DNA from 4 places in the Kitasatospora sp. NPDC002040 genome. Region 1 is predicted to be linked to each of the others. Evidence: riboswitches for the same ligand, from Rfam matches in the RefSeq annotation. Region 1 holds a riboswitch; each other region holds the start of a gene.
The links. Region 1 has a riboswitch for cyclic di-AMP ahead of ABT118_RS27905 (transglycosylase family protein). Riboswitches for the same ligand answer to the same signal wherever they lie in the genome.
Positions count from the first base shown of each region.

Region 1 (4,529 bases):
AGCAGCCATCCCGGGCGCGCCACTGCCCGTCCGCACTCCCGGCTCCCGTGCGCGGGGGCGCCACCGCCGTCCCGAGCGGCCGGAGATCCCGGCGGGTTCGCCGAGCCTGGTACTGGCCGTCCCGGCCACCGCCGGGCCCGAGGCCCGCCCCGTGGTCGAGGAACTGCTCTCGGTGGTCCGCGGCGAGCAGCCCGGCATCGAGGCCACCGCCGCGTACCTGGAGAGCGCCGACCAGGAGTACCCCACGGTCGCCGGGCTGCTCGCCCAGGCCGCCGAGGCCGGACTCCCCGCCCCCGTCCTGGTGCCCCTCCTGCCCGGCCCGCACGGCTTCCTGACGGAGCTGCACCGCCTGGCCGCCCGGACCGGCGCCGTGGTCACCGATGTCCTCGGGCCGCACCCGCTGCTGGCCGAGGCCGTCCACGTCCGGCTCTCCGAGGCCGGTCTGGCCCGCGCCGACCGGGCCCGGCTGTTCGCCATCGCGACGGCCGCGGACGGCGTCGTGCTCACCACCGCCGGTGGCGAGGAGGCCGCTGCGGCGGCCGGGATCACCGGGGTGCTGCTCGCTGCGCGGCTGGCGGTGCCGGTCGTGCCGGCGGCGCTCGACGTGCCGGGTTCGGTGCTGGCCGCGGTCGAGCACCTGCGGGCGACCGGGTCCCAGCGGCCCGCGCTGGCGCCGCTGGTGATCGGGCCCGAGGCCGATCCGGAGCTGCTCGCCACCGCGGCGGAGGAGTCCGGCTGCCCCAGCGCGGCCCCGCTCGGCGCCTACGCGGCGCTCGGCCAGCTGATCGCCTCGGCGTACCTCACGTCCCTGGCCATCCCGCTGCCCGACGAGGCCTGACCTCTTCTTCCCACGGGACCGGCCAGGGGCTCGGGGAACGGCAACGCCGCAGAAGTCGGCGTCACCGTTCCCCGAGCCCCTGGCCGTCGTGCGCCCGGAAGTCTCAGGCCAGCCGGGCCGTGGGCGCGGCGGTGTCGTGCAGGGCGAGGTGCGGGGTGGTGATCGGGCGGGGGCCCGGGGTGGCGGTGGTGGGGGTGCGACTGCTGTCCCGGTGGACCTGGACCGCCTGGGAGTCGCCGGCCCGGCGGAGCACGATGCGCTTGGGTTCAGGGAGGGCGGGGTCGATCCAGAGCTCGGGGCCGCCGAACTCGCAGTCCAGCACCGCGATGTCCTCCGGTGCACCGCCGTCCACGGCGGCGAACGCCACGCCCGCCTTCCGATAGCCCGTCAGTCGACTGCGGGTCACCAGAACGCTTTCGCCCGCCAGTTGGTGGTGCTTGGTGGAGACGGCGAAGTCCGACAGGCCGGCGCCGTCGATCAGCAGGCCGTCGAGCACTGTCCCCTTGTCCCGCCCGAGCGCGTGCAGGGCCACTCCCCCGGCCGCGTTGCCGTAGAGGACGCTGCCGGTGTAGTCGAAGTCGTTCAGGTAGGCGCCGTGCTCGATGCCCCAGCCGCCGTTGTGGTAGGCCACGAACTGCCCGACCACGTGGTGGTGTTGGGCGTTCAGCCAGACGAAGATGCCGTTCTCCAGGTTGTTGTGGGCCAGGCATCGCTCGAAGGTCCAGACGCCCTCGCTGGTCTCCGGCCAGTGGTAGCCGGAGGCGCCGTTCGCGCCCTGGACCCCGACCGCGACGCAGTCCCGTGCCACCCCGCCGGTGCCGGCGCCGAGGCTGAAGCCGGTCAGCCGGTAGCCGCGCGGGTTGGGGTCGAAGAGGGTCCGGGAGGCGACGCAGGAGTCGTAGGTGATGTCGTCGGACGGGCCCTGCGGGGTCCTGGTGTCCAGCGGCCCGTCCCACCAGTAGGCGTCCTCCCAGGTCTGGTGGCTGATGCAGCTGCGGAAGGTGATGCCGTGGCTGGCGTGCGGGACGAAGGCGTGGCTGCCGGTGTCGCGGACCACGACGCCCTCGACCACGGTGCCCCGGCTGCTGTCGGCGAGCATGTGGAAGTGCAGCCCGTACCGGCCGAGCACCGGCTCGGTGACGGCCTTGCCGTTCCACTGGTCCTTGCCCGGGGCGCGCGGCCCGAGCCAGCGCAGCGCGGCGTGCCGGACGTCGGACTTCCGGGAGCTGGTCAGGTGGACGTGGGCCCGGCCCTTCTCCGTCCCCTCGATTCGGACATTACGGGTCAAATTCAGCACCTCGGCCCCGACCGTGACGCCCCCTCCGGTGGCCACCCGGGGGTGCGGGTACTTGAGCGGGCCGTCCAGCGTGACGGTGCTGCCGCTGACGGCGGCGATGGTGCGCAGGTCGTACCGCTCCGAGAAGCCCTCGGCGTTGGGGGCTCCGGTCGGGGTGACGGCGAGCTCGTCGCCGGGGCGCCAGCCGGTCGGCGCGGCGGCGAGGGCGATGGTGGTGTCGCCCGCCTTCAGCGGGCCCGCGGCGCGGACCCAGGCCGTCCTGGCGGCGCCGTCCAGCCGCAGGTAGCCGGCGCCGGTGACCCAGAGGCCGGTGTCGCTCGGGACCAGGGTCATGCCACCGCCCTGGAAGCGTCGCTCGTCGACCGCCGGGAAGCGCAGGGTGTGCAGGACGGCATCGGTCGGAGCGAGCGTCAGACTGCCCTTCACCTCGACGTTCCCCGCCGAGCTGAGCACCACCGAGCGGTCGGCCGCGAAGGTCAGCGAACCGGATGCTTCGACCACCAACGACCCCACCGACACATCGGCATCCAGCAGCACGTGGTCGGAGATCCGGACGGCGGCGGCCGGGCTCGGCAGGCTGCCGCCCCACCCGGCCGGGTCGGACCACGGGCGGGCCGGCGCCGGGGTCGGCAGGGGGGACTCCGACGGCGAGGGCGACGGCGAGGCCGAGGGGACGTCGGTGCCGTGCGAGTGCGAAGCTTCGGCGGAGGGCGGCGGCAGAGCCGAGGGGCCGTCAGGGGCGCCCCCGGTGCGCCGGACCAGCTCCTCCACCCCGACCGCGGCCACCACCGTGCCGGCCGCGATCCAGCCGAGTACCTTTCTCCGCCCGGCCTTTGCCGAGTCGTTACCTTCCGGGGCCGGTTCGGGCCTCTTCGCGTGCCGCATGCCGCCGCGCACCTCTCCGCCCGGGCGGCGCCTGCGGCCGCCTCGCCTGAAGCATAGGCAAGTCCCTTGAACGGCAAGGCTTTTGATCAGATTCGATCGAAATCAACCATTGGAATTCACTCCTCCGGTCCATGAAGGTTCCCTGAACAAACCATGATCCACATCACAGAGGTTTGCGGTTTCAACTTAAGCCTGCCTAATGTGCTCCCCTGTTCGTGGCCACACGGACCCCGTCCATCCGGAACGCCGAGTCCTGCCACCGGATGAACAGGCAGCTCAGTACGCACCATGGCAGGGGCGGGGGAACCACAGGTAAGTCGCCGGGGATTGGTCCGATTTGACCGATTTTCGGCTAGGGGTGAAGCCGTGCTCAAGCACGGCCGGGCAACTCCAGCCCGAATCCGACAGCTCACCTCGCAGGCGTGGGAGAGGAACGCATCTTCATGCTGTCCAGCAGCGCCTCCAAGCGCACCCGCCGTCTGATCGCCGCGACCGGCGTGGTCGGCATCGGCCTCTCGGTCCCGGGCCTCGCGGCCGGTTCCGCCTCCGCCGCCACCGTCTCCACCTGGGACAAGGTCGCCCAGTGCGAGTCCACCGGCGACTGGAGCATCAACACCGGCAACGGCTTCTACGGCGGCCTCCAGTTCACCTCCAGCACCTGGGCCGAGTTCGGTGGCACCCAGTACGCCGCCCAGGCCAACCAGGCCACCAAGGGCCAGCAGATCTCGATAGCCGAGAAGGTGCTCGCCTCCCAGGGCCCCGGCGCCTGGCCGGTCTGCTCCGTCAAGGCCGGTCTGACCAAGGGCGGCGGCGCCGCCCAGGTCGACACCTCCTCGGACAGCTCCGCGAAGGCCGCCACCCCCAAGGCGACCACCCCCAAGGCCGAGACCCCGAAGGCCGCCGCCCCGGCGCCGAAGGCGGCCGAGCAGCAGACCACCACGACCACGGCGGCCAAGAGCTACACCGTGGCGCCGGGTGACTGGCTGTCCACCATCGCCCAGAGCCAGAACGTCGAGGGCGGCTGGGAGAAGATCTACGAGCTCAACCGGTCGATCCTGACCGAGGGCCCGGACATGATCTACCCGGGCCAGCAGCTGGCCCTCGGCGGCACCACCACCGTCGTCACCCCCGCGCCGAAGCCGATCGCCCCGGCGCCGGCTTCGCCCTCCACCGGCTCGTCCACCGGCTCCTCCGCCAAGACCGGCGGCAAGAGCACCAAGGCCGCCTCCGGCTCGACCACCGCCACCACGGTGGCGGCCACCGGCAGCAAGGCCGCCGCGATCAACTTCGCGATGTCCAAGCTCGGCCAGGCCTACGTCTACGGCGGCAGCAGCAACGGCGGTTGGGACTGCTCGGGTCTGACCCAGGCCGCCTTCCGCCAGGCCGGCATCTCGCTGCCGCGGGTCGCCAACGACCAGGCGGACGCCGCCACCCGGGTCTCGCTGGACAACCTCCAGACCGGCGACCTGCTCTTCTGGTCGAACAACGGCAGCAACTCCGGCGTCTACC
Region 1 is NZ_JBEOXV010000018.1:15,228-19,756, forward strand. It holds gene ABT118_RS27895 (sirohydrochlorin chelatase) at 1-838, shown strand, start outside; gene ABT118_RS27900 (hypothetical protein) at 942-3,020, opposite strand; cyclic di-AMP (ydaO/yuaA leader) riboswitch at 3,293-3,458, shown strand; gene ABT118_RS27905 (transglycosylase family protein) at 3,443-4,529, shown strand, end outside.

Region 2 (4,529 bases), on a different contig from region 1:
TCGAGGCGATCGAGGAGGGCGACCGCGCGACGCTCCGGGAGGAGCTCGGCGACGTCCTGCTCCAGGTCTTCTTCCACTCCCGGATCGCCGAGGAGCACGCCGAGGACCCGTTCACCATCGACGACGTCGCGGGCGACATCGTGGAGAAGCTGATGTACCGCCACCCGCACGTCTTCGGCGACGTCGAGGCCACCGAGGCCGCCGAGGTCGAGGCCAACTGGGAGCAGCTCAAGGCCGCCGAGAAGCAGCGCGAGTCGGTCCTGGACGGCGTCCCGGCCGGACTGCCCGCCCTCGCCTACGCCGCCAAGCTGGTCTCCCGGGTCCGCCGGGCCGGCTTCACCGCCGTCCCCGACGCCGCGTACGAGCTCCCCGCCGAGCTCACCCAGGAGTCGGCCGGCCGCCTGCTGCTCGCGCTGGCCCAACGGGCCTACGACGCGGACGTGGACGTGGACGCCGCCCTGCGCACCGCGGCCCGCGCCTACCGGGACCGGATCCGTTCGGCGGAGGGCCTGGCCTGACGGTGTGCCGGATCGCGGACGGATTCGTGGCCGGGCCGTGACACCCGGCTGGCAGTCTCGCCCGGATGACCGAGATCGGATTTCCCTGGGTGCGCCGCCTGTTGCTGCTCGCGGTGGCGGCGGCGATGGTGCTGGGCGCGGGCTGGTACTGCTACGCCTGGGTCCTGCCGGGCGAGTCGGGACCGGCCAACTCCGGCAAGGTGTCGAGGGCGAGCGCCACGGCCCGGGCCGAGCTGGACCGGAGCCTGGCCGAGGTGCTCGCCGCCCTGCCCGGCCGGCCGGAGCTGCTCGGCACGGCGGAGCTGGACCACTGCATCTGGCCCTGGGACTTCGAGACGCACGACCGGGGCGGGATCAACTGCCAGCGCCAGCAGGCCAGGTACCTGGCCCTCGACGGCAATCCGGTGGCCGCAGGCCGGGACTGGGACCAGGCCCTCCGCGCGCTCGGCTGGACCCGCAGCGCCGATCGGGGCGGCTCCGGCGACGTCTGGATGCTCCGGCAGGACTACCTCGACCGGCTGGAGCGCGACTGCCTGCTGGTCACCTTCGTCCGGGACGAGGCCGGGCTGTCCGAGCTCGACAACGAGCTGCGGCTGGAGGGGACCAGCCAGTACCGGCGCGACGTGCGGAAGTTCGACGGGCTGGACGCCGCCCGGCGAGCGCTGGCGGCCGGCCGTCCGGTGGTCGAACTCTCGTTGCTCCGCACCTACTACAGCGACGGGCGGCCGATCGGGCCGCCGTACTGAGCGGGTCAGGCCTGGACGGCGGTCCCGACCGGTCGGCGCTGGGCCGGGACGGTGTCGGTGACGACCTCGCCGATGGCGTCGCCGATCTGGGCCAGCAGCTCGGCCAGCGGGGCCAGGTGGTCCGGGAGTTCGGCCAGCGCGAGGATGCGTTCGCCACCGGGGCCGGTGATGCAGAACAGGTCGATCGGCCCGAGGTGCTCGGCGGCGGTGGCCACCAGGGCGGCCACGTCACTGGGCTGCCGGGCGTCGCCGCTGACGCCGACCACGGGGCAGCCGGGCCGGTCGAGTTCGGTGGCGAGGTCCTCCGCGACACCGGGGTGCTGGTCGGCGATCAGCATGCCGGCCGCTCCGGCCGCCGAGAAGCGGCGGGCCAGGTCGACGCCTGAACCGCCTTCGAGTACCGCGATGACCACCACTGCCCCGGCTACCCGCATGGCCTGCTCCTCCTTGAGCGCTACGCCCGGTGGAGCACGCCGCACCGGCGTCCACCGAGACCGTATCGGAGGATCGTAAGCACGAGCCGATCCTCCGCAAGGGCATTTACCCGCCAGGTGACCAGGCTCACGCATACTTCCGCAGGTGCATCCGCGGGTTACGGTTCAGGACATGCCGGACACGCACCGAACCGCCCAGCCGGAACTCTTCACCTGGGAGTTCGCCGCCGACCCCTATCCCGCGTACGCCTGGCTGCGCGAGCACGCTCCGGTGCACCGCACCACGCTGCCCAGCGGGGTGGAGGCCTGGCTGGTCACCCGGTACGCGGACGCCCGGCAGGCACTGGCGGACGGGCGGCTCTCGAAGAACCCAGCGCACCACAGCGGACAGGCCCACAAGACCGGCCGGGTCGGCATCCCGGGGGAGCGGCAGGCCGATCTGATGACGCATCTGCTGAACATCGACCCGCCGGACCACACCCGGCTGCGCCGGCTGGTGTCGAAGGCGTTCACCCCCCGCCGGGTGGCCGAGTTCGAGCCGAGGGTGCAGCAGCTGACCGACCGCCTGATCGACGACTTCGCGCAGCGCGGCTCGGCCGACCTGATCCACGAGTTCGCCTTCCCGCTGCCCATCTACGCGATCTGCGACCTGCTCGGCGTGCCGCCGGAGGACCAGGACGACCTGCGCGACTGGGCCGGGGCGATGATCCGTCACCACGGCGGCCAGCGCGGCGGGGTGGGCCGGGCGGTGAAGAAGATCAGGACGTACCTGCTGGAGCTGATCCACCGGAAGCGGGCCGATCTCGGCGACGACCTGATCTCGGGGCTGATCCGGGCCAGTGACCACGGTGAGCACCTGACCGAGAACGAGGCCGCCGCGATGGCCTTCATCCTGCTGTTCGCCGGCTTCGAGACCACCATCAACCTGATCGGCAACGGGACCTACGCGCTGCTCCGCAACCCGGCCCAGCGGGCGCTGCTGCAGGAGTCGGTGCAGCGCGGCGAGAAGGAGCTGCTGGCCACGGCAGTGGAGGAACTGCTGCGCTACGACGGTCCGGTGGAGCTGGCCACCTGGCGGTTCGCGACCCACCCGCTGAGCATCGGCGGGGTGGACATCCCGGTCGGCGACCCGGTGCTGGTGGTGCTGGCCGCGGCCGACCGCGACCCGGCCAGGTTCGCCGGGGAGAACACCCTGGACCTGGCGCGCAAGGACAACCCGCACCTCGGATTCGGTCACGGCATCCACTACTGCATCGGTGCGCCGCTCGCCCGGATGGAGGGTCAATTCGCCCTCGCCACGCTGCTGACCAGGCTGCCGGACCTGCAACTTGCCGCCGATCCGGCCGAGCTGCGCTGGCGGGGCGGCCTGATCATGCGCGGGCTGCGGGAGTTGCCGGTGTCGTTCACCCCGGAGAACTGACGGCGTGTCGGTCAGATCTGATCGGGCGTGATCTGAGTACGCATCAATCCGGACATACCAGTATGGTTTGTGGACGTCCCGCTGCGCAGCGTGATTTATGTGTGATCTGTTCGACATAAGCTTGTGATCCATCTGGTCATCTGCTTACTCTCCCTGGTGTTCGCAGCTGCGAACCCCGTGCGCGGAACGCCGAATCCTGCCCGCCGCGCTGCCGGGACACCGACCAGACCCTTGGGCAGGGGCGGGGGACCCACGTAATTCGCCGTCCCCCACGGCTTGGGGTGAAGCCGCCAGCGATGGCGGCCGGGCCACCTCCCGGTCCGAACCCGACAGCTCACCTCGCAGGCGTGCGGAGAGGGACTTCTTCATGCTCTTCACCGGTTCGGGCCGTCATCGTCGTCGTACGCAGGCCGAGAAGGTCATCGCCGTCGCGGGAGTTGCAGGCGTCGGCCTCGCGCTGCCGCTGCTGAGCGCCACCGGCGCCCACGCCGCCCCGGTCGACACCTGGGACAAGGTCGCCCAGTGCGAGAGCGGCGGCAACTGGAGCATCAACACCGGCAACGGCTTCTACGGCGGGCTCCAGTTCACCCCGAGCACCTGGAAGGCCTTCGGCGGCCAGTCCTACGCCGCGCAGGCCAACCAGGCCAGCAAGGGCCAGCAGATCGCCGTCGCCGAGAAGGTGCTCGCCTCGCAGGGCCCCGGCGCCTGGCCGGTCTGCTCCGTCAAGGCCGGTCTGACCAAGGGCGGTTCGCCCGCCCAGGTCGACACCTCGGCGGGCAAGGCCTCGCGCTCGGAGACCCGGGCCGCCGCCCCGAAGGCGGAGACCAAGGCCGCCCCGAAGCAGCAGGCGGCGCCGAAGCCGGCCACCCCCAAGGCGGCCGCGCCGACCGTCAGCGCGCCGAAGCACGCGGCGCCGAAGGCACCCGCCGCCACCGGCGGATACACCGTCAAGTCCGGTGACACCCTCTCCGGCATCGCCGCCGCCCAGGGGCTGGACTGGCACCAGGTCTACCAGGCGAACACGGCCGTGATCGGCGGCGACCCGGACCTGATCCTGCCGGGCCAGGTGCTCAAGCTCGGCTGACCGGGCCGCACCGATCCACGACACACCGTCAGCGCGGGGCCGCACCGGCTCGTTCCGGTTCGGCCCCGTTCGCGGTCATTCAGGTGAACTACCGGTGAGTAGCCGGGCCACACGGTGAGACAGGACCAAGGTCAGCGTGGTCCCGGGCCGAGGTGCGGTTAGGCTCTGGTCGTAAACGACAACACATCCCGCTTCCGCCAAGGAGATGCCTCGTGCCGTCCATTGATGTCGTCGTAGCCCGCGAGATCCTCGATTCCCGCGGCAACCCCACGGTCGAGGTCGAGGTCGGTCTCGACGACGGCAGCACCGGCCGTGCCGCCGTTCCGT
Region 2 is NZ_JBEOXV010000003.1:152,656-157,184, forward strand. It holds gene ABT118_RS10965 (nucleoside triphosphate pyrophosphohydrolase) at 1-518, shown strand, start outside; gene ABT118_RS10970 (hypothetical protein) at 584-1,264, shown strand; gene ABT118_RS10975 (SDR family NAD(P)-dependent oxidoreductase) at 1,270-1,698, opposite strand; gene ABT118_RS10980 (cytochrome P450 family protein) at 1,871-3,118, shown strand; cyclic di-AMP (ydaO/yuaA leader) riboswitch at 3,330-3,480, shown strand; gene ABT118_RS10985 (transglycosylase family protein) at 3,486-4,202, shown strand; gene eno (phosphopyruvate hydratase) at 4,415-4,529, shown strand, end outside.
Region 2: another riboswitch for cyclic di-AMP. It lies ahead of ABT118_RS10985 (transglycosylase family protein); the one in region 1 lies ahead of ABT118_RS27905 (transglycosylase family protein).

Region 3 (4,529 bases), on a different contig from region 1:
GCAGCGGGCGCAGGTGCCGGTAGACCACCCGGGAGTCGAGCATCCCGGGGAGCAGCACGACCGGCAGGCCGGTCTCGGTGGCGGTGTCGTCGTAGGCCAGGCGGCCGGCGGGGAGATCGAGGTACTGGGTGGTGAAGGTCTGCGTCATAGCCATAAAGCTAAGGCTAATAGCCTTAGCCGTCAAGGGACGGTGGGATAGCGTTCCGGTGATCGCACCGCACCGAACCCGAGGGGCCGTCATGCCGTTCATCACCGTCAAGCAGCTGGCCGGTCGGACCGTGGAGCAGCGGGCCGAGATCGCCCGCGAGCTCACCGAGACCTACGTCCGGATCACCGGGGTGAGCCCGGCGGCGGTCACCGTGGTGATCGAGGAGGTCGCGCTGGAGAACTGGGCGGCCGGCGGGGAGACCTACGCCGCCAAGCGGGCGGCCGGCTGACCGCTGCGGGCGCCGCTCAGATCCCGTCCACCCGGAACGGGTCGTGCTCGGCGAGCAGCTTGTCGAGGCGGGCCTGGTCGACCCGGGAGTGGATCTGGCCGGCGTCCTGGCGGTCGCGGATCACCTTGGCCAGCGTGAACGCCGAGGTGATCTCGTAGAGCAGGCCGACCGCCAGGAAGCCGCGCATCCAGGGGCTGACCGGGAGGTAGGCGATCCCGATCGCCAGGGCCGCGGTGGCCAGGGCGAAGGAGAGGACCGCCTGCAGGTAGTAGGCGTTGGTGGTCTGCGGCTTCATCGAATTGCTCATGCCCCGAGGATCTCCAACTCCCTTGCCGCACGCCTGAGTACGCATACTCAACCGGTGGTGGCGCACAGTCACCGGGTGAACGGACAGAAGCCGCATTCCGGTCACGGGTCGTCAGAAGAAGTGGACTGCACCTCTCAAGCCGCTTGGAATCATGGGCTCCTAGGATTAACGTTTGATAACGCAGCGCGGTCGGCAACGCCGTACCAGAACGGCACCGTGCGCCGTCGCCTAATCCTCAGGACCCCGCCTTCACCGGGGGTCCGGGAGCCGGGGAACCACCGTTCCTTGGGGTGAATCGGCCGGGCCCCAACCCGGTCGTAGGAGACCTTCCTGCTCCGAACCCGTCAGCTAACCCGGTAGGCGCGAAGGAAGGAAAGGAGCGCGCCTCCGTGGCGTCGACGCACTCCCCGGCACACCCCCGTACCGACTCGGGCAGCCAGCTGCTGCTGGACCACCCGGACCCCGCCCGGCACCGGATGCCCCGTCAGCCCCGCTCCGGCGGCCCGCTGATCGGCGTCACCGCGATGACCGCCGCGCTCGGTGCCACCGCCTTCGCGGCCACCCCGGCCGCCGCCGCGCCGGTGGCCGTACCGCCCGCCGTCTCGGCCGCCGACTCCGCCGACCAGGCCGGGGAGCAGTTCCCGCTCTCCGCCGACCCGGGCCTGGCCCTCGCCGCCCGGATCCAGCAGCAGGCCGACGGGCAGCGGACCGCCGCGGACGAGTCCGCCCGGCTGGCCGCCGCGCAGGAGGCGGAGGCCAAGCGCGCCGTCCAGGCGGCCGCGGCCGAGCGGGCCGAGCAGCACGGCTCCTTCGCCCCGCCGACCACCAACTACGAACTGACCGCGCACTACGGCCAGTCCGGCTCGTACTGGTCCCACCTGCACACCGGCCTGGACTTCGCGGCCCCCACCGGCACCCCGGTCACCGCCGTCGGCGCGGGCACGGTCACCTCGGCCGGCTGGTCCGGCGCGTACGGCTACCGGGTGATCGAGACGCTCTCCGACGGCACCGAGATCTGGTACTGCCACCTGTCCTCGATCGCCACCGCCTCGGGCGAGGTCGCCCCCGGCACGGTGCTCGGCAAGGTCGGCGCCACCGGCAACGTCACCGGCCCGCACCTGCACCTGGAGGTCCGCCCCGGCGGCGCCACCCCGGTCGACCCGCTGGACTGGCTGCGCGAGCGCGGCGTCAACCCCTGACCCGAGCGGGCCCCACCGGTTCCGGTGGGGCCCGACGCGTCAGTCCTGTTCCTCGGCGGCCTGCTCGGCAGCGGCCTGTTCCTCGGCGGCCTGCTCGCTCAGGTAGGCCTCGATCTCCTCCGTGCCCGGCTCGGGCGCCAGGTCCGGGTACTCGTGCACCAGCAGCGCGGGCAGCCCGGGGACGGTCCACTCGCCGCACAGCCGGAGCGCCTCCTCGGCCACGGCCGCCTCGAAGCCGTCGAAGTCGCCGGAGAGCTCGTCCGGCATCGGCAGGCCGAGCGCGTTCAGCCCGGCCAGGTTGCGGTAGCTGCGCTGCATCAGCCGGTTCTCCAGCAGCAGCCGGGCGCCGTCGGTGGCCATCCCGATCGAGATCAGCCTGGTCCGGCCCCAGCCGCCGTCCGCGTCGATCTCGTCCAGCCCGGTCAGGGCGCCGAAGGCCTCGGCCCGCTGCTCCGCCGTCAGCTCCCGGAAGCCGTCCAGCCAGCCGCGGACCGCCGCCGGATCGGCGGTGTCCACCCCGTCCGCGCGCAGCAGCAGTGCGTACAGGCGCGGCCAGGTGACCAGGTGCGGCTGCCGGAGCAGCCCGCAGAGCAGCTCGCCCTGCCACTCCACCTCGGCGTTCAGCCGCTCCTGCCGCTTGGCGTTCAGCCGCTTGGCGGCCCGCTGATGCTCGATCAGCAGCCGCACCGCCCGACCGTACGCGCCGGGGTCGGACTCCGGCTGGACGTACATGTAGATCCGCTCGTACAGCAGCTGCTCGACCACCGGCGAGCTCACCTCGGGGTAGCCGTCGTGCATCCGGCCGTCGCCCAGTTCGAGCAGGGTCAGCACGGTGCGGAGCGCCTCCACCGGCACGGGCTCCAGGCCCTGCTCGGCCGCCCAGCGGAGCAGGTCGTCGGCACGGGTACGCGGGCTGAGCCGGAGGTCGTCGTCGTTCACCCTCGTACGGTAGCCGGTGCCCGGGCGGGGGACCGTTCACCCGGGCGGGGGTGGGGTTCTCCCTACCCCGAACCCGCCGGTGGCCCTCATGTCGGCGGCGGCCGGGATCGGGCACCTTGGAGGGGTGGGCAGTGAGCAGCACGAGCAGACCGAGGAGCCGGTGATGACCAGCCAGACCTACCCGTACGCCGAGCGGCGGAGCAGCAGGGCGCAGCCGGGGTTCTGGCGCGCGCCCTTCGCCGCGGCCACCTACCGCGAGGTCGGGTTCGTGCTGACGTCGCTGCCGCTCGCGGTGCTGGGGTTCGCCTTCGTGGTCAGCTTCTTCTCGCTCGGGCTGGGCCTGTTCGTCACCGCGCTGGGCCTGCCGGTGCTCGCCCTGCTCACCGCGGGCTCGCGCGGCCTCGCCGCCCTGGACCGGTACCGGGCCGCCACCCTGCTGGCCACCGAGGTGCCGGCCCCGGCGCCGGTGGCGCCCAAGCGGCCGGGCTTCTGGGGCGCCGTCACCGCCCGGTTGGGCGACGGCGCGGGCTGGAAGGCGGCGCTGTACCAGGTGCTGATGCTGCCGTGGAGCATCCTGAGCTTCACGCTCACGGTGGTGTTCCTGGCCGTCGGCTGGGCGCTCGCGCTCTTCCCCGCCTACCAGTGGGTGTTCGCCCGCTACACCGACTGGCCGGGCTACCAGCTGTACGACTACACCACCGACGCCGGGGTGCACCACGTCTACTACGTGACCTCGGTCCGGGACATCGCGGGCATCTCGCTGCTCGGCCTGGTGCTGGTCCTGCTGACGCCGGTGCTGATCCGCGGCCTGACCAACGTCTCCCGGCTGGCGATCAGGGGGCTGTGCGGCGGCCGCTGACGAGATGCGGTCCCACCGCGGCCGTGCTGCGATGAACAGGCCCGGTACCGGCTCCCGGTACCGGGCCTGACGCATCCTCGGGAGGCCCGGTGCACACCCCCAGCACGCTGATCACCTCCCGCCCGCTGGACGAGTACTGCGCGCTGTTCGGCCTCACCAGGGCCGCACTGGCCGCCGTGCCCGGGCCGGTGCTGGACTGCCCCGGCGGCGCGGCCGGGCTGACCGCCGAGGCCCGCGAGCTGGGCGTGACGGTGATCGCCGCCGACCCGGCGTACGCCGCCCCGCTGCCCGAACTCACCGCACTGGCCCGGGCCGGACGGGACAGCATGGCCGCCCGGCTGGCCGTCGCCCCCGAGCGCCACCTGCCCGCACCGCACCTGCGGCCCGAGCGGTACCTGCGCAGCTGGGACCGGGCCCGCCGGCTGTTCGCCGCCGACAGCACCGCCCACCCGGAGCGGTACGTGGCCGGCGTACTGCCCCGGCTGCCGTTCGCGGACGGCTCGTTCGCGCTCACCCTGAGCGCGTACCTGCTGTTCGCCTACCCCGGGCTGTTCCCGCCCGAGCGGCAGCTGGCCGGGCTGCTCGAACTGGTCCGGGTGACCGCCCCGGCGGGGGAGGTGCGGGTGTACCCGCTGCACGACGGGGACGGCCGCCCCTGCCCGCACCTGTCCCGGCTCAGGGCGGCGCTGGGGGAGCGTCAGGTCTCCACCGAGGTGAGCCGGTTCCCCCGGCCGGGGGACGGCCGGACCCGGCGGGTGCTGATCCTCCGCCGGAGCCGGGTCAGGAGG
Region 3 is NZ_JBEOXV010000021.1:51,947-56,475, forward strand. It holds gene ABT118_RS29335 (alpha/beta fold hydrolase) at 1-154, opposite strand, end outside; gene ABT118_RS29340 (tautomerase family protein) at 207-437, shown strand; gene ABT118_RS29345 (YiaA/YiaB family inner membrane protein) at 454-744, opposite strand; cyclic di-AMP (ydaO/yuaA leader) riboswitch at 960-1,121, shown strand; gene ABT118_RS29350 (M23 family metallopeptidase) at 1,134-1,943, shown strand; gene ABT118_RS29355 (hypothetical protein) at 1,983-2,882, opposite strand; gene ABT118_RS29360 (sensor domain-containing protein) at 3,007-3,741, shown strand; gene ABT118_RS29365 (hypothetical protein) at 3,831-4,529, shown strand, end outside; gene ABT118_RS29370 (hypothetical protein) at 4,522-4,529, opposite strand, start outside.
Region 3: another riboswitch for cyclic di-AMP. It lies ahead of ABT118_RS29350 (M23 family metallopeptidase); the one in region 1 lies ahead of ABT118_RS27905 (transglycosylase family protein).

Region 4 (4,529 bases), on a different contig from region 1:
GCTGCTGCGGCCCGGCACCCTGGTGCTGCTCTACGCGGCGGCCGCGCTCGGCCTGTCGGTCGAGTCGCTGATCCACACCGGCGAGCGGGTCGCCAGCACCAGCCCCGACACCTATGTCTACGGCGTCACCCCCGGCGCCGCCCTGGTGGTCGGCGCGGTCGGGGTGGCCGGGCTGCTGCTGGCCCAGTTCCGCAGCCGGGTCGGGGTGCCCTGGCGGGGCGGCGGCTCGATGCTGTTCGACCTGCGCGAGCGGCTGCGGGTGCAGAGCCGGGTGCCCGCGCTGCCCGAGGACTGGTCCGCCGACATGGCGCTCCGCCCGGCCGGTGGCCAGTCCTTCTCCGGCGACTTCGTGGTCGCGGCCAGGACCGGCCCGGGCCGCCGCACCCTGGAGGTGGTGCTGGCGGACGTCTCCGGCAAGGGGATGGACGCGGGCTCCCGGGCGCTGCTGCTCTCCGGCGCCTTCGGCGGCCTGCTCGGCTCGCTGCCCGCCCAGCAGTTCCTGCCCGCCGCCAACGGCTACCTGCTCCGGCAGGACTGGGAGGAGGGCTTCGCCACCGCGGTCCACCTGGTGCTGGATCTGGACACCGGGGAGTACGAGCTGTTCTCGGCCGGACACCTGCCCGGGATGCAGCGGCACGCCGGCACCGGCTGCTGGGAGGTCAAGGAGTCCACCGAGGGCGCGCTGCTCGGGGTGTACGACGGCGCGGTGTTCGAGGCGGTGCGCGGCCGGCTGGACCGGGGCGATGTGCTGATGCTCTGCACCGACGGCATGGTGGAGATCCCGGGCCGGGACCTGACCGAGGGGATGGACCGGCTGATGGGCGAGGCGGACCGGCTGGTCGGCGGCGCCGCGTTCTCCCAACACGGCGGCCGGGGCTCGGCGGTGAAGCTGATCGAGTCGGTGGCCAAGGACGTGAACGACGACCGCGCGGTGCTGCTGCTCTGGCGCGGGTGACGGTCCGGTGGCCGGTGTGTGTCAAGTCGGTGCGCCGGTCTTCGGCCATTCCTGATCGCCGCCGGGCGGAGTGGATCTAGGTCGGCCCCCACCAGCACGGGAACGGTCAACTTCCAGTTGGGGGCACCCGTCCGACGGACCGTCAGCTCGGCTGGGCTATCGTCTCGGTCGGCGGAAATTCGTCTCACATCGCAGGATCTTCGCGGCTGCCTTCCGGCAAGTCCTTTACGCAGTCCGCACGAACGACCACACTGAGTCCGGGTGGGACGGTCGGTTCTCGGGGGTCTCGGGGGATTGGGCCCGCCACGAAGCCTCGCTACGAAAGAATGAGGAAGTGAGTCCGGGTGGCCTTCTCCGTCTCTGCCCTGGTCCTGTTCGGGATCATCGTCATCATCTTCATCCGCAACAAGCAGTTGAAGACGAGCCATGCGATCATCGCCGCGCTCTTCGGTTTCATGCTGAGCCAGTCCACGGCGGCCAAGCCGATCCAGGACTTCCTCAGCCAGCTCGCGCAGACCATCTCCTCGGTCGCCAGCTGATCCGTCAGCGCCGTTCGGGCCTTCCGGTCCGCTAGCGACGGCCCCGCCACCAGCGACCCAACCGTCCACGCGGTGGCACGGGTTCGGCCTGCGGCGGGGCCACGGCACCGGGGTGCTCGGCGACCATCAGCAGGAACAGCCGGGCCCAGCGCAGCCGTTCGCCGCGCGGCCAGTCCTGCGCCCGCAGGGCCGCCGAAGCCGCCTGGCACACCGCGCCGTTGACCCGGACCTCGGCGACGTCATGGCCGGTCTTGCCGCCGAAGAACAGCTTCACGCCGTTCACCTGGCGGTCGGTCAGCTCCGGCAGCTCGGCGGCGGTCAGCACCGGGGTCAGTTCGCGCCCGGCGAGCCAGTCGGTCAGCGGGCCGGTGTCGGCTCCGAAGACGGCGGCCGGGCCCTGCACCACGTGCCAGCCGGGGAAGTCGGGCGTGGAGCAGTGCGCACCGCTGCCGCCGAGCAGCCCGACCACGGTGGTCGCCGTGGTCCCGGCCCACATCCTGACCGCGCTGTCGAGCTGCTCCACCTCGGTGCCGCCTACGCCGGCTGCACAGTCCCAGATCACCGGGGCGTCGCCCCGGCCGAGGTGCAGCACGTAGCCGAGGTCGAGGTGGCCGCCGGTGCCGGGCTCGGTGTGCTCGCGGAACGCCACCGCCGTGGTGCCTGGTCCGCGCACCACCGCACCGTCCACCGTGAACTCCTGACCCAGCCCGGCCATCTCGCGGACCACACCGCGCTGGACCACGGCCAGCCGCTCCTCGGGGCGCACAGACGGGTCTCCTCGCTTCGCAGCACTTCGAACAGCGGCTCTCGATGCTCGAACGCCGCGAGCGTATCGGCCCGACGTGAGCGGTGTCACGGTGAAGGTTGGCGGAGCGGGATCGAGCGGGTACGCACGGCGATTTCCGCCACCCTCCGTGGGCGGGCCGGGGACGAAGCGTCAGCGAATCGGGCCCCCAGAGGCCCAGGTCCCGTCCGGAGCGTGACCTTCGTCCCTGATCATCCTTATTGACCGTTCAACCGGGGCTTGCCAGCAAGCGGAGGATCGGCTTCTATTCGAGGCCTGTCCGGTGAACGACCGGACGGGCTCAACCGGGCGGAACGCCGAGTCCTGCCGCCGCCCGGCGCCTCGAACAAGGCACGCATGGCAGGAGCGGGGGACCCAAGGTAAGTCGCCGAACCGGTGTGACCGGTCCGGCTTGGGGTGAAGCCGCATTCCTGCGGCCGGGCAACTCCAGCCCGAACCCGACAGCTCACCTCGTAGGCGTCGGAGAGGACCACCCATGTCCGCACAGGGCAAGCACCGTCGCGTCCAGCTGTCCCACCTGACCCGGATCGCCGTCGCGACCGGCGTCCTCGGCGCCACCTTCGCGCTTCCGGTGGCCGCCGCCAGCGCCCACCAGGGCCACGCCACCGCCGTCGCACCGCAGGCCGCCCCGGCTGCCGCGAGCACTCTCGCCACCGAGACCGCCACCGAGACCCCGGCCGTGGCCCCGGTCGCGGACGCCACCCCGGCGGCGAGCCAGTACAAGGTCGTCGGCGGCGACACCCTCTCGAAGATCGCCACGGCCCAGCAGGTCGACGGCGGCTGGGAGAAGCTCTACCAGGACAACCGCAGCGTGGTCGGCGGCAACCCGAACCTGATCTTCCCGGGCCAGCAGCTCTCGCTCTCCGGCAAGGCCGCGGCCGCCGTCGCGCCGAAGGCCGCCGAGGCCCCCAAGGCCGAGACCAAGCCCTCCACCAACTCCACCGCGGACACCTCCACCAAGGCGTCCCGCTCCAAGTCGGCCGTCGCCCCGAAGGCCGTCGAGGCCCCCAAGGCCAAGCCGGCCACCACCGCGCCGAGCACCGCCGCCGCCAAGCCGGCCACCGTGGCCACCGGCGGTTACGTCGCCCCGGTCAGCGGCGGCACCTCCACCGCGTACCACGCCTCCGGTTCCTCCTGGTCCAGCGGCTACCACACCGGTGTCGACTTCCGCGCCTCGACCGGCACCAGCGTCAAGGCCATCACCGCCGGCACCGTGGTCTCGGCCGGCAACGGCGGGTCCTACGGCAACGAGGTCGTCGTCAAGCACGCCGACGGCAAGTACTCCGAGTACGCCCACCTCTCCTCGATCTCCGTCTCGGTCGGCCAGTCCGTCTCGGCCGGCCAGCAGCTGGGCCTCTCCGGCGCCACCGGCAACGTGACCGGCCCGCACCTGCACTTCGAGGTCCGCACCGGCCCGTCCTACGGCTCCGACATCGACCCGGTCGCGTACCTCCGCGCCCACGGCGTGAGCCTGTAACGGTCTGACCCCGTCTCAGACGCCTTCGGCCCCCGGATCACCGATCCGGGGGCCGAAGGCGTACCCGCCCTGCCGCACAGACGACTTCGGCCCCGGGCCGGCGACTTGGTCGCCGGCCCGGGGCCGAAGTGGGTGGAGCGGGTGACGAGAATCGAACTCGCGTGACCAGTTTGGAAGACGTAGCCACCACCTGGCCCTTGAGCAGCGCACTCTCTGACTAGCAGGGGAGCGAGTTCGTCGCCATGATTCCCTGTGGTTCCCCGGGGCTAGCTGGCGGACCGGGCACGCAACGGGCACGTGGCTGGGCTCCGACTGCCTGCAGGAGTAGCATCCAGCCATGACGAAGGTCGCACTCATCGGTAGCCATGAAGTGTTGAGTAAGAAGATCGACGTTCAGCTCGTCAAGGGCAGGGCGCTCTTGGACCTTCCTCGTGCGAGTGTTGCAGAGGTCGAGACATTCCAGTCGAGCTTCTTCACTTGGAACGAGTACACGCAGACTCTCCTGACGATGAGCTTCAAGGTTGAGGGAGCACTGACATCAGCGCCGCCCGGTGAGTTCATCGCCCTTGATCTTGGTGTGTTTGATGTCAAGTACGGAACGGCCAAGACAGCTGAGGCCGTGAGGTCTTCAGTCCTGGCGACCCTTGAGAAGAAGTTGCGGGTGCTGGAGTCGATCAATGATCGTCTTGAGATCTGGGTTGAGGCTGCTCCACCAGTGCCGCGTCACGTTTCGGGCGATGCGATCTTCCTGGT
Region 4 is NZ_JBEOXV010000004.1:415,521-420,049, reverse strand. It holds gene ABT118_RS15020 (PP2C family protein-serine/threonine phosphatase) at 1-955, shown strand, start outside; gene ABT118_RS15015 (hypothetical protein) at 1,300-1,494, shown strand; gene ABT118_RS15010 (DUF6348 family protein) at 1,526-2,260, opposite strand; cyclic di-AMP (ydaO/yuaA leader) riboswitch at 2,619-2,771, shown strand; gene ABT118_RS15005 (M23 family metallopeptidase) at 2,775-3,776, shown strand; gene ABT118_RS15000 (TIR domain-containing protein) at 4,114-4,529, shown strand, end outside.
Region 4: another riboswitch for cyclic di-AMP. It lies ahead of ABT118_RS15005 (M23 family metallopeptidase); the one in region 1 lies ahead of ABT118_RS27905 (transglycosylase family protein).